2 regions of the Saliniramus sp. genome follow, and region 2 is predicted to be linked to the other one. Evidence: riboswitches for the same ligand, from Rfam matches in the RefSeq annotation. Region 2 holds a riboswitch; the other holds the start of a gene.
What was found. A riboswitch is a leader RNA that binds a small molecule or an ion and turns the genes downstream of it on or off. The one in region 2 is predicted to bind cobalamin.

Region 1: another riboswitch for cobalamin. It lies ahead of VKP01_RS01285 (DUF1636 domain-containing protein); the one in region 2 lies ahead of VKP01_RS04140 (ABC transporter ATP-binding protein).

What each region holds. Positions count from the first base shown of each region.
Region 1 is NZ_DATGCW010000025.1:18,128-25,223, reverse strand. It holds partial or broken gene VKP01_RS01295 (cobaltochelatase subunit CobN) at 1-1,580, opposite strand, end outside; gene cobW (cobalamin biosynthesis protein CobW) at 1,594-2,649, opposite strand; gene VKP01_RS01285 (DUF1636 domain-containing protein) at 2,646-3,143, opposite strand; cobalamin riboswitch at 3,253-3,466, opposite strand; gene VKP01_RS01280 (copper chaperone PCu(A)C) at 3,529-4,074, opposite strand; cobalamin riboswitch at 4,111-4,293, opposite strand; gene pcaG (protocatechuate 3,4-dioxygenase subunit alpha) at 4,384-4,992, opposite strand; gene pcaH (protocatechuate 3,4-dioxygenase subunit beta) at 4,992-5,708, opposite strand; gene pcaC (4-carboxymuconolactone decarboxylase) at 5,705-6,097, opposite strand; gene VKP01_RS01260 (pyridoxine 5'-phosphate synthase) at 6,306-7,064, shown strand; gene acpS (holo-ACP synthase) at 7,061-7,096, shown strand, end outside.
Region 2 is NZ_DATGCW010000087.1:3,312-10,407, reverse strand. It holds partial or broken gene VKP01_RS04150 (iron chelate uptake ABC transporter family permease subunit) at 1-436, opposite strand, end outside; gene VKP01_RS04145 (ABC transporter substrate-binding protein) at 520-1,509, opposite strand; gene VKP01_RS04140 (ABC transporter ATP-binding protein) at 1,506-2,345, opposite strand; cobalamin riboswitch at 2,564-2,788, opposite strand; gene gyrA (DNA gyrase subunit A) at 2,916-5,795, opposite strand; gene VKP01_RS04130 (DUF2306 domain-containing protein) at 5,940-6,335, opposite strand; gene uraH (hydroxyisourate hydrolase) at 6,533-6,889, shown strand; gene puuE (allantoinase PuuE) at 6,894-7,096, shown strand, end outside.

The DNA of each region.
Region 1 (7,096 bases), on a different contig from region 2:
CATGCATGGCGCAGCCAGAGATAGAAGGCGACATAGGCGTGACGTGGGGCGCGGGCGAGATCATGATATTCCTGCGCGCGATCAGCGTTGTTGCCGCGCTCGGGCTGGAGCGCGGTGATCATTCCGCCATGCTCAAGCGCCCGGAAACGGAAGGCACCGTCGCGGCAATCCGGATCCTCCTCCGGTGCCCCCCATTGCGCGTCGAGCGCGTCCCGCAGGCTCTGCGGCAGGGTGGCGAGCGCGGCGCGATAGGCTTCAAGCGGCCAGCTGATGCGCGATGTACGCAGCGAACCGACGAGGCCGTCGCCATCGGCGGGTGTCTTGCCCGTCATATAGCCGTGTTCGGCGAGGAGTCCGTAGAGGCCGACGGCGCTCGCCGGCGCATCAAGGCCGATCGCATGGGCGTGCTGGTCCTCGCGTCCGGGATAGGTCGAGAGGATGAGGGCGAGGCGAAGCTGCTCGGGCGACTTGCGGCGCAGATTGACCTGCGCATGCGCTTTTTCAGCGAGCGCGGCGATCTGGCCGGCATCGGCGCAATGGGCGCGGCGTGCGAAGCCGAGATCAGGGTCGCGCGCCTCCTGCTCCTTGAAGGAGACGACGCCCGCGAAGATGCGGCCATCGACTTCCGGCAGCACCACATGCATGGCGAGATCCGCCGGCGAGAGCCCGCGTTCGGCCTCGCTCCAGGCCTTGCGGTCGGAATTGGCCAGCGCCACCTGCAAAACCGGCGCATCGGCGATATCGAGCGGCGTGCCGCCATCCGCATCCATGCGCGCGGAGAAGGCGGTGGCGTTGATGATCACGTCCGGTTCCAGCCGCGCCAGATGCCGGCGCAGCCAGCCGGCGGCATCGGGGGCCTTCAGGCTGGGCACGAAGATGCCGAAGGAATCGAAGCCGCGTTCCTCGAGCGCTGCGATCATCGCCTCGACCGGGCCGGTATCGGCGGCGGTGAGAAAGGAGCGGTAGAAGATCACCGGCGCGAGCGGGCGCACACCCGCGCGCGGCAGGGCCAGCGGGCAGATGATGCCCGTGCCGGGACGGAAGAAGCCGACCGGCGCCATCGCCTTCACGCCGATGACCGGATCGGCATACAGCCCGCCGGCAAGCGCCAACTGGGCGAGTGCTGCATGGGCCGCACCCTGTCCGCCCTGATCGCACAGATGCGCGATGCGCCGCAGGGTCGAGACCGGCAGGTTCGAAGCCGCATCGAGCCGCTCGTCCGGGCGGCCATCAGCCGGGATGACCGCGAGTGCGATATTCTCGCGCTCCGCCAGCTTCTGGATCTGCTCGATCCCGTAGGACCAGTAATCCACCCCGCCGAGGATGCGGATCAGGATCGCGCGCGCCCCCGACAGGGTGTTCTCGCAATAGGTATCGACGGAGAGCGGATGGATCAGCGATGCGATATTGGCCAGACGCAGGCTCGGCATCCCCTCGCGCGCCGCCCGCCAGGCAGCGGCGAAGGCGCCGAGATCGCTGTCGGAGAAAGACAGAACGACGAGATCGGCCGGGCTCTGCCCCAGATCCTGGGGCGCGCCGGCTTCTTCGAGGCCATGGCTTTCGCGAAAGACGACATGCATCGCTAAAACCCGCTCAGCCGTTGAGCACGGATTCGATGGCCGTGCGGTTGATGTGATCATGCTCTGCGATCACCACCAGCCGCGAGGCGCGCTCTTCCTGCGGCGCCCATGGGCGGTCAAATTGGGTGCGCACGCGCGCGCCGACGCCCTGGACGAGGAGCCGCATCGGCTTGCCGGGTACCGCGACATAGCCCTTCACGCGCAGGATGTTCTGCTCGCGGGCGAGACGCTCGACCCGCGCCACGATCTCATCGGGCGACAGCCCCTCGGGAAGCGTGACGATGATGCTCTCGAAATCCTCGTGATCATGTTCGTGGTCGTGGTCGTCGTGATGCGAGGGCCGCGCGGCGAGATCGTCCTCCGCCGCCTTGTCGAGACCGATCAGAACGCGCGGATCAAGCCTGGCCTCGCTGGCTTCGAGGATAGGCACCGGACGCGGCGCTTCCTTCTCGATCACGGCGCGGGCGCGGGCCATGGCATCTGCATCGACGAGATCGGCCTTGTTGAGAATGACGAGATCGGCGCAGGAAATCTGGTCCTCGAAAAGCTCGGAGAGCGGCGTCTCGTGATCGACGCCCTCATCGGCGAGACGCTGGGCCTCCACCGCTTCGGGATTGGCCGCGAAACGTCCCGCAGCCACCGCCTCGGCATCGGCCACGGCGATCACGCCGTCCACAGTGATGCGCGACCGCAGATCCGGCCAGTCGAAGGCCTTGAGCAAGGGCTTCGGCAGAGCGAGGCCCGACGTCTCGATGACGATGTGATCGGGCTTTTGCGGCAGCTTCATCAGCGCTTCGATCGTGGGCACGAAATCATCTGCGACGGTGCAGCACAGGCAGCCATTGGCGAGTTCGAGGATCGAATCCGCCGGACAGTTCTCGTCGGCGCAGGATTTCAGGATGTCTCCGTCAACGCCGACATCGCCGAATTCATTGACGATCACGGCGAGCCGCAGGCCCTGCGGGTTTTGCATCAGATTGCGGATCAGCGTCGTCTTCCCCGAGCCGAGAAAGCCGGTGATGATGGTGACGGGCGTCTTGCTGACCGAAGCGGCGAAAGCGTTGCTCATGCGGATTGGTCCTCGCTGGCGCGGGCCGGTGTGGCGGCGGGCGCGGCGGAATGGGAAGATGAAGGCGGGAAGGGCGGGATCCGGGCGATCACCCCCTTGCGGAAGATCTGCGGGCGCGCGCGCCAGGGCACGATACCGTCATCGGTGCCGGCATAGAGCGTGGCGCCGGCAATGATGTCGTCGATGCTCCCGACCGGATCGAGATCGCCATAGACGTAGCTCCAGCGCGTCGGGCTGGTCAGCCCCACGGTGCAGGCGCGCTTGCAGTTGGAGAGACATTCGACGCCCGCCAGAATGAAGGGCGCGTCGTCGGGCAGGGCGGCCGCGAGATTGTCATGGAGGTGCGTTCCGGCGCGCGGTCCCTCCGTCTCGATGATCTGCCCCTCGGCATCGCGCTGCCGGCAAGTGAGGCAGACATGCAGGATCGGGCGCATGTCTGGCTGATATGTCGTTTCGGGGGCGGCATCCGTGCCGCGCATATCGTCTTGGCTCATGGTGTCGTGTCCAAACCTCGAAAACCGGCAGAACCCGGCATTCGCGTCCGGCAACGGACCTGCGCCCCGTCAGCCGATCAGTTTCCCCGGTGCACCCCGCCCGGATCGATCATCATTGCAGGCGACGGCAGGTCTCCTGGCTCACGGGTCATCGCCGCCAGCTCCTTCCCGGCCATGGGCCAGTGGTTCACGCTGGAAGCTCGCCGCTCACAGTTGCGGGGGCAGCTCCGGCACGGATATGGCGGGACGAGGCCCGCATATCCTTCCGGCATTCCCTTGAAAGCCGCGCCCGAAAGCGCAGCACCGTCGGCATTTTCAATGGTCTAACGGAGCGCGGGGCGATGTCAACCGAGGGCTGCCCGCTCCGCGCCCGCTTCGAAATGGCTCAGCTCTTCGTGTCGTGGTCGTGATCATGATCGTCGTCATGATCGTGATCATCGGCGCCCACCGGCGCCTCGACGCCGACCTCGGCGGTGATCGCGCCGGCTTTTGCGAATTCGAGCAAGATGTCGAAATGATCGCCTTCGCGCAACACGCGCTGGACGTTGGGCAGGACCAGCGTGATACCGCCCTGCTGGAAGCTGATGGTCTGCCCGGGGGCGATTTCAAGTGTCGGCGCCTCGACAACGCGCAGGGTGCCGTTCTTGACGGCCGGGGCCTGAAGCCTGCCGTGGCCGGTGAAGCGTGTGGTGGCGGCGATGAGTTCATCGCCTTCGAGGCCGGTATTGTCGATGGTCAGAAAGACCTCGATCGCGTCCGAAGTGGGGCTGGTAGCATGGGTCCACAGATGGCTGACGATAATGCTGCCGGACTGGTGGACATCCCCGCCGTCATGCGCCTTTGCCGATGTAACCATGCTGGCCGTTGCGATGATGCTGGCGGGCATGCCGAGCAGGAAAGCGGCGACGAGCGCCGTGAGGAACTTGTTCATCATTATTCTCCCACGAGGACTCCCGCCCTCGTCGATCAGGGTTGCTTCATGTCGGCAGGTCTCCTGGCTCTCGGGTCATCACCGCAATGTCCGCCTTCCCGGTGCGTGCGGCACCAGTGGCTTTCGGACGGGCTCACCGATTACAGTTGCGGGAGCAGCACCGGTCTCGCACCGGCTTCCCTGTTTGGCCCAGAACGGGCACCGACCACGGCAAGGGGCCACAGGGACCGGGGCGAGTCAATCGGGCGCCCCGCATGACGAGGCCGATCGCGCCTGTGTCAGTATGGCGCGTGAAGGACCAAATCCCTGTCAGATATCGAAGAATACGGTCTCGCGCGGGCCTTGCAGAAAAATCTCGAAACGGTATGTGCCCGGGTCCACTTCCTGCGCGATCAATGTCGCGATGCGCTCGCGATGCTCGATTCGGGCGAGCACCGGATCGCCGGAGAGATCATCCTGTGGAAAATACATGCGCGTATGCAGGCCCAGATTGATGCCGCGCGCGACGATCCAGAAGCCGATATGCGGTGCCATCAGCGTGCCACCCGGCCCCGAAACCGCACCAGGGCGGATCGTCTCGAAGCGGAATTCGCCGGTCTGCGGATCGGCTGCGCAGCGACCGAACCCGGTGAGGAACGGGTCCCCGTTGCCGCGCGGATCGCCGCGCCCGGGATGAATGCCTTGCGCATCCGCCTGCCAGATCTCGATGAGCGCGTCGCGCAGGGGCGCCCCCATCCCGTCATGCACGCAGCCGGTGATGCTGATGCGCTCGCCGCGCGTCTCGTCGCTGATCATGATGGCGCCGAGATCGGCATGCGGCCAGTCGAGCCCGGCTGCGCGCGGGGTGCAGCCGATATGCAGATACGGCCCCGCCGTCTGGGAGGGGGTTTGCTTGAGGTAATCCGGTCGATCCTGCATCAGGTGCCCTCCGGACGGTTCTCGAAGAAGGTGGCGCGGCGACCGCGCAGGACGATGTCGAAACGCCAGGCGATGGCGTCCATCGGCTGCGTGGCGCGCATGTCGAGCCGCGCGGTAAGCGAATCGATGGCCCGTGGGTCGGGGATGGTGTTGACGATCGGGCAGAGCCCGATCAGCGGATCGCCCGCGAAATACATCTGCGTGATCAGCCTTTGCGCAAAGGCATGGCCGAAGACCGAGAAATGGACATGCGCGGGGCGCCAGTCATTGGCCCGGTTCGGCCAGGGATAGGGGCCGGGCTGGATGCTGCGAAACGCATAGCCGCCCTGCTCATCGCTGATGGTGCGCCCGCAGCCGCCGAAATCCGGATCGAGCGGCGCGAGATAGCCGTCCCGCTTGTGGCGATAGCGCCCGCCGGCATTGGCCTGCCAGATCTCGATCAGCGCATCGGGCACGCCGCGCCCGTCCTCGTCGAGGATGCGGCCATGCACGATGATGCGCGGGCCGATCGCGCTGTGGCCGGCGCGGGCGTGGTTCATGGTCAGATCCGCGTCATGCGGGCCGATGATCTCGTGGCCGAAGACCGGGCCGGTGAGTTCCGACAGGGTCGCCGGCATTGCGACAGGCGGCTTTTGCGGGCTGCGCAGCACACTCGACTTGTAAGCGGGTGTCAGGGCCGGCGGATGGCGGGAGGTATCGCGTTCGGTATAGCTCATGAGCCCGCCTCATCCTGCGCATCCATTTCGGCGAAGATCTCTTTGGCGATCTTCAGTGCGTGGTTGGCGCGCGGCACGCCGGCATAGACCGCGACATGCATCAAGGCCTCGCGCACATCCTCGCGGCTCGCCCCGGTATTGCGCGTGGCACGCAGATGCAGGGCGAGTTCCCCGTCATTGCCGAGGCCAGCGAGCAGGGCGATGGTGACCAGCGAGCGCTCGCGCGGCGTGAAATCCGGGCGCGTCCAGAGCATGCCCCAGGCGGAGCGGGTGATGAAATCCTGAAACGGTGCGTCGAAATCGGTCTTGCGCGCCTCGGCGCGATCCACATGCGCATCGCCGAGCACCTTCCTGCGCACGCGCATGCCCTCATCGTGCAAATCACTCATTACAGCTCTCCCCTTGCGTGCCCGCGATCTCATGCGGTGATGCGACACCGGCTCGCGGGACATTGTTATTCGTCCCCTTGCGCGACAGATTAGGCGTGTCGGCGGCGCCTGTCATCGTTTCGATGCGACATCGGATGTGGCGGCAGGTGCTTTCGCGGCGCGGCGCTTTGCGCTATGCGACGGTCGAGATCGAGGAGGGTGAGCGGTCATGGCGAGCGGCAGGTTGCGTCTGGGTGTCAATATCGATCATGTCGCCACGGTGCGTAACGCCCGCGGCGGCCCCCATCCCGATCCGGTGCGCGCGGCGCATCTGGCCATCGAGGCCGGGGCCGACGGCATCACGGCGCATCTGCGCGAGGATCGCCGCCATATCCGCGATGCCGATATGGAGCGGCTCATGGCGGAAATCACCAAACCGCTCAATTTCGAAATGGCGGTCACTGATGAGATGATCGCGATCGCCACCCGCCTGCGCCCGCATGCCGCCTGCCTCGTCCCCGAGAAGCGTGAGGAGCGCACGACCGAGGGCGGGATCGACCTTGAGGCGCGCCCGGGCGCCCTGCGCGATGCGATTGCGGCCTTGGCCGATGCGGGATGCCGCGTCTCGCTCTTCGTCGAGCCGGAAGAGCGCGTCATGGATGCCGCGCGCGCGCTCGGGGCACCGGTGGTCGAACTGCATACCGGGCGTTATGCGGAACTCTGGCTCGCTGGCGACGAGGCCGGTATCGCTGGCGAACGCGACCGGCTGCGCCGCGCGGCGGCGCATGGCGCGGGTATCGGGCTCGAAATGCATGCAGGCCACGGGCTCACCACGGAGAATGTCGGCCCCGTCGCGGCGATCGGGGAATTCGTCGAGCTCAATATCGGCCATTACCTGATCGGCGAGGCGATCTTTTGCGGATTGCCGGAGGCAATCGGCGCCATGCGCGCGGCAATGGATGAAGCACGATCGGGGCAATCCGCATGATCGTCGGGATCGGCTCGGATCTGTGTGATATC
Region 2 (7,096 bases):
GGGCGAAGCTGGCGAGCGCGAGCACCAGCAGCGTCGCAGCCAGCGCACCGATGAAGGCGAAGACCGGCACAGTCGCAAGTCCGAGAAACATCCCCGTATGCAGGAGCGCGAGGATTGCCCCGAAGGCGCCGCCGGAGGAGATCCCCAGTAGGTGCGGATCCGCCAGCGGATTACGCGTCACGGCCTGCAAAACAGCCCCCACCAGCGCAAGCCCCGCCCCGACCAGCGCGGCGAGCAGCGCCCGCGGCAGGCGGATCTCCCAGACGATCGCCGCGCGCCCGGCGGACCAGTCGGGTGTGATCAGGCCGGGCGCGATGCGATCGAGGATGACGCCCCAGACCGTCGTCAGCGGGACCGGCACGGCCCCGAGGCTGACGGCGGCGGAGAGTGATAACAGCAAGAGCCCGATCCCGATCCCCCAGATGCCCATGCGCATCCCGGAGCGAAGGCGCGGCACGCCCGCTTTCGCGGCGATCACGGGCGCCGCGATTTCAGGTCCGGGCATGCCGCGCATCTGCCTTACTCCGCCGCGCCGGTGATCGCCGCCAGATCGATGCCGTGGAAGGCCTCGGCGAGGGTGCGGATCGCCGCGATGTTGCGCGGCCCGGGCGTCGCCTCGACGTAATCAAGCACCACGAAGCGGTCATTGACCACCGCATCCATCTCCGCGAGCCCGGGATTCCCGCGCAGGAAGGCGATCTTCTCCTCGGCGGTCACCTCACCATAATTGACGATGATGATGACCTGCGGATCGCGCTCGACCACGGGCTCCCAGGCGACCCGCGTCCAGGAAGTCTCGACATCATCCATGATGTTGCGTCCGCCAGCCGCCTCGATCATCGCGGTCGGCATGGCATAGCGCCCGGCGGTGAAGGGCGTGTCCTCGCCGCTGTCATAGACGAAGACGCGCAGGGGCTCGCCCCGGGTGATCTCTTGCGCGATTGCATCGAGCTCGCTCTGCCAGTCGCCAATCAGCGCCTCGGCGCGGGCATCTACGCCGAAAATAGCGGCGAGATTGCGGATATCGTTGAACATGTCGTCGATGGCGATACGCTTACGCTCCATGATGTGGATGCAGCTCTCGGTCAGTTCATACACCGCGACCCCGAAAGGCGCGAGCGCCTGAGGCGTCACCTCGCCGCCCACGCGCATGCCGTAATTCCAGCCGGCGAACCAGAAATCGAGATCGGCGCCGATCAGCACCTCGCGGGACGGGTAGCGCTCGGAGAGTTCGGGAAGCTCCGCCACGCCTTCGCGCATGGCCTCGTCAAGCTTGTTCCAGCCAGAAATCCCGGTATAGCCCACCATCGAATCCGTCAGGCCGAGCACCAGCATCATCTCGGTGAGATTGACGTCATTCGAGGCTGCGCGCTGCGGCGGGGCATCGAAGGTGATCTCACGGTCGCAGCTCTTCACCGTGACGGGATGGGCCTCGGCTGTGGTCATCGGCGCGACGAGAAAAAGATTGGCAAGGCAGAGGCCGGCGATTGCCGGGCGGGCGGATTTCATGAAGATGTCTCGCTTTGCGGATTGGTTGATGTGTTTGGCGGAAAATGCGGCGCTGCCCCGAAATGCGCTTCGCTGGGCAGCGCGAAGTCGAAACCCACTGACGCACGCGGCGTCGCCACGACACGAAAGGCGCGCGCGATCAGTTCGGGCGTCAAAACCTCCCCCACCGGCCCGAAAGCAAGCGGGTGACCGTCGGCCAGAATCAGCAGGTCGTCGGCGAAACCGTGGACGAGGTTGAGATCGTGCAGGGAGGCGACCACCGTCGCACCGAGCCCGCGCACCAGCCGCAGCACTTCGAGCTGGTGGCGGATATCGAGATGGTTGGTCGGCTCGTCGAGCACGATCAGCCCCGGCTCCTGCGCCAGCGCGCGTGCTACCATCACCCGCTGGCGCTCACCGCCCGACAGCGTGCCGAAGGAGCGCTGCGCGAAATCATGCAGCTCAAGCCGCTCCAGCGCGTGATCGACGATATGCCAATCCTGCGCTGAGAGGCCTGCCAGCGCCCGCCGATGCGGCGCGCGTCCGAGCGCGACGATCTCCGCGACGGTCAGGGCGAAATCCGTCGGCTGCTCCTGCAAAACCGCCGCCACGCACTGCGCCACGCGGCGCGCAGGCATGGTCCGGATATCCTGCCCGTCGAGCAGGATGCGACCGGCTTGCGGCTTGTGGAAACGGTAGATCAGCCGCAACAGCGTGGATTTGCCCGCGCCATTGGCGCCGAGCACGCCGAGAACCCGACCCGGGGCGAGGTCAAGGCTGACCGGATGCAGGATGCCGTTCCCCCAGGAGACGGCGTCGAGGGCGAGCCGCGCGGCGGCGGGAGGCGGACAGCTCATGACCCTGCCTGGCGTTGCATCGCGCCTTGCGGAGTCATGAGCGCGCGACAATGACAGCTGCAAGGCGGACGCGATTCGCCGATCATGCTCTCAGAATGCGGATTTGCGTGCTGCATCGGGCCCTCTGCCTGCGGAAGCAGGGGGCGCAGGTTGCCAGACGCATGACACGCGTGAGCGCGCTTTGATCATGTGGCCTCCTCCGGACACCCCGCCGGTCTGGTGTTGCATCGGCGATGGCAGGTCTCCTGGCTCGCAGGTCATCGCGCCTCTCCGCCTTCCCGCTCCCGTTCCCGTTCCCCGAAGCAGTGGCATGAAGGGGGCGCTCTCCGCTCACAGTTGCGGGGGCAGCACCGGAATTGGAGATCATCTCGCAGGAGACGATCCGCGCACCGGTTTCCCTATTCTCCCGGATTCATCCGGGCACCATCGCGATCTTGGTAGCAGGGCCGGTTGCGCCGGCCAAGGGTCGATATCCCACCGATCGCGGTTTTACCGATGAAAACGGCGACCGGCCTGTCTGGCCGATCGCCGCCGATCGTGACTGCTGGCGAGATCAAGGCTGCCCGGAGATCAACGCTCCGAATCGTCTTGCCCGGAATCGTCTTGCCCGGAATCGTCAGCACCCGGATCCTCTGCACCCGGTGCCTCGTCCGCACTGGCGCCCTCTGCGGAACCGGCTTCCGTTTGCGGCGCCTCGCCGAGATCGACCTCGTCATCAACCACGGCCGCTTCGGTTTCACCCTCGATATGCTCGACGGAGACGACCCGCTCGTCAGCGGCGGTGTTGAACACGATCACGCCCTGGGTCGAGCGCCCGGCGATGCGGATACCATCCACCGGCACGCGGATGGTCTGGCCGCGATCGGTGATCAGCATGAGCTGGTCATGCTGCTCGACAGGGAAGGCCGAGACGAGTTTGCCGTTACGGTCATTGGTGACCATGCCGGTAATCCCTTTACCGCCGCGCCCGGTGACACGGTACTCGTAAGCCGAGGAGCGCTTGCCATAACCATTCTCCGAGAGGCCCAGCACGAATTGCTCGGCCGCGCCCATCTCGGCATAGCGCTCCTGGCCGAGCTCGATATCTGCGGCGTCCTCGGCATCGACGGGCGCTCCATTGCCGGGAAGGCCCTCCTCCAGTTCCGCGCCGGCAGCCCGGCGCATGGCCGAGGCGTGTCTGAGATAGGCCTGACGCTCTTCCGCCGTCGCCGCGACATGGCGCAGGATGGCGAGCGCGATCACCTTGTCATCCGGCCCCAGCGCAATACCGCGCACACCGGTGGAATCGCGGCCCTTGAAGACACGCACTTCCGGCACGGCGAAGCGGATGCACTGGCCCTTCAACGTGGTCAGCAGCACGTCGTCATCCGTAGAGCAGACCTGCACATCGACGATGGCGTCGCCCTCGTCGAGCTTCATCGCGATCTTGCCGGCGCGATTGACGTTGACGAAATCCGACAGCTTGTTGCGGCGGACATTGCCGCGCGCGGTCGCGAACATCACATCGTAATTGTCCCAGGAATCCTCGTCCTCGGGCAGGGGCATGATCGTGGTTATGCGCTCGTCCTGATGGATCGGCAGCATGTTGACCAGCGCCTTGCCCTTGGCATTGGGTGCCGAAAGCGGCAGGCGCCAGACTTTTTCCTTGTAGACCTGCCCGCGTGAGGAGAAGAACAGCACCGGCGTGTGGGTATTGGCCACGAAGAGCCGCGTGACGAAATCCTCCTCGCGGGTCGCCATGCCCGAGCGTCCCTTGCCGCCGCGCCGCTGCGCACGGTAGGTGGAGAGCGGCACGCGCTTGATGTAGCCGGCATGCGAGACTGTGACGACCATGTCCTCACGCTGGATCAGATCCTCGACGTCGAAATCGGCGTCATGCTCGACGATCTGCGTCTTGCGCGGCGTGGCATAGGCCTCGCGGATCTCGGCGAATTCCTCACCGATGATCTGCATGATGCGTGCACGCGAGCTCAGGATCTCGAGATAGTCGCGGATCTCGTCAGCAAGCTTCTTCAGCTCGTCGCCGATCTCGTCCCGACCGAGCGCGGTGAGGCGCTGCAGGCGCAGATCGAGGATGGCGCGCGCCTGCGTCTCCGACAGGCGGTAGGTCCCGTCCTCGGCGACGCGATGCAGCGGATCATCGACGAGCGCGATCAGCGGCGCGATGTCGTAGGCCGGCCAGTCGCGATCCATCAGCGCGGCGCGCGCGGCATTCGGATCGGGCGCGGTGCGGATGAGGTGGATCACCTCGTCGATATTGGCGACCGCGATGGCCAGCCCGCACAGAACATGCGCCCGATCGCGTGCCTTGCCCAGCAGGAACTTGGTGCGGCGGCTGACGACGCTCTCGCGGAAATCCACGAAAGCACGGATCATGTCCTTGAGATTCATCGTCTCCGGACGCCCGCCGTTGAGGGCGACGAAGTTGCAGCCGAAGGAGGATTGCAAAGCCGTGAAGCGGTAGAGCTGGTTGAGCACCACATCCGACACCGCGTCGCGCTTGAGCTCGATGACGATGCGCATGCCGTCGCGATCCGATTCGTCTCGCAGATCGGCAATGCCTTCCACCCGCTTCTCGCGCACCAGGTCCGCGATGCGCTCGATCAGGGTGGATTTGTTCACCTGATAGGGGATCTCGGTGATGATGATCGCCTCGCGCTCCTTGCGGATCTCCTCGACATCCGCCTTCGCGCGCATGATCACCGAGCCGCGCCCGGTATTATAGGCCGATCGGGCGCCACTATATCCGAGGATCAGCCCGCCCGTCGGAAAATCCGGGCCGGGGACGATCTCGATGAGATCCTCGATAGTGACCGCCGGATTCGCGATATAGGCAAAACAGGCATCGATCACTTCGCCGAGATTGTGCGGCGGGATATTGGTCGCCATGCCCACCGCGATGCCGCCGGCGCCGTTCACCAGCAGATTGGGGAAGCGCGCCGGCAGGACGACAGGCTCCATCTCCTTGCCGTCGTAGTTCTCGTCGAAATCGACCGTTTGCTTGTCGATATCGTCGAGCAGCGCCACGGCGGGTTTCGCCAAACGGCACTCGGTATAGCGCATGGCCGCCGCCGGATCGCCGTCCACCGAGCCGAAATTGCCCTGTCCGTCGATCAGCGGCAGGCGCATGGAGAAATTCTGCGCCATGCGCACCAGCGCGTCATAGATCGCGGAATCGCCGTGCGGGTGATATTTACCCATCACGTCGCCGACGACGCGCGCACATTTCACATAGGGTTTCTCCGGCATGTAGCCGCTCTCGTGCATCGCATAGAGGATGCGCCGATGCACAGGCTTCAGCCCGTCGCGCACATCGGGAAGCGCACGCGAGACGATCACGCTCATGGCGTAATCGAGATAGGATTTCTTCATCTCCTCGACGATGGAGATGCTCTTCACGTCGCCGCCGGGCGGCGGACCATCGGGGCGGGTCTGATCGTTATCGGCCAAGGTTTTTCTTTCTCGTCGAAACGTGGGGGCGGCGCGGAACCGGGCTTGTGCCGGGCCCTGCCGAATCTGCACGACAATCCGGTTTTGTGATGGCGGTTTTCGCCCGCATTTTCAAGCGCCGGCGCCGATTGAGCCGGGGATAGTTCAACCGAACACCACCGCATGCATGACGCGACCGGGAAGCAGCGTGAAAGCGCCGGTCAGAACCAGGGCAAAAATGAACAGATTGATCATGATCGCCCGATGCGCCTTCACCTCGTGCCGGCGTGCCTTGATGATCGCGACGACGATCATCACCGTGGTGAAAACGGATAACCCGTGGATCCAGCTGAACCGCCCGATGATTGGATTGGCGCTGATCAGGAACGACGACAGCGTCGTCACCAGCATCAGGCTGACCCAGCCATAGCCGAGTATGCGATGGATCGGCGCTCCGGCAGGCGTGGTGAACTGGGCAAGCCCCAGAAACAGCGCGCCCAGCGCGGCGAAGGCATGGATCTGGATGGCTGGCGGGGCGGCGAGCAGGATATCGAAATTCATCAGGGCAGTCCGTTAGCGCAAGGAGAATCGACCACGATCACGCGAGACGATAACAAGCCTGCCCTTTCCGGGATAGCAATGCCGGAGCCATGCTTCGCGGTGCCAGGCCCCGCAATCCGCCCAGGGGCTGGAAAGCCGGCGCGCAAGCTGCTTCATTGGGCGCAGACGAATCGTCATCCAGCGAACGGAGTGCTGCCATGGGCCGTCTTTCCACCCATGTGCTCGATACCGCCAACGGCAAGCCGGCAGGCGGCGTCGCCGTCACGCTGCACCGGCTCGATGCAGATGGCAGCCGCACCATCCTCGTCGAGACCCGCACCAACGCCGACGGGCGCACCGACGGGCCGCTGCTCACGGGCGATGCCTTCATCTGCGGGCGCTACGAGCTCGTCTTCGCCATCGGCGATTATTTCCGTGCACAAGGCGCCGCCCTGCCCGAACCCGCCTTTCTCGACGAGGTCCCGATCCGCTTCGGCATCGCCGAGCCGGACGGGCATTACCACGTGCCGCTGCTCGCCTCGCCCTGGGGCTGCACCACCTATCGCGGGAGTTGATGCCATGCCCGATTATCCGCGCGACATGATCGGCTACGGCCGCAATCCCCCGCATCCGCGCTGGCCGGGTGATGCACGCATCTGCGTGCAATTCGTGGTCAATTACGAGGAAGGCGGCGAGAACAACATCCTGCACGGCGACCGCGCCTCCGAGGCCTTTCTCTCCGACATCGTCGGCGCGCAGCCCTGGCTCGGCCAGCGTCATCC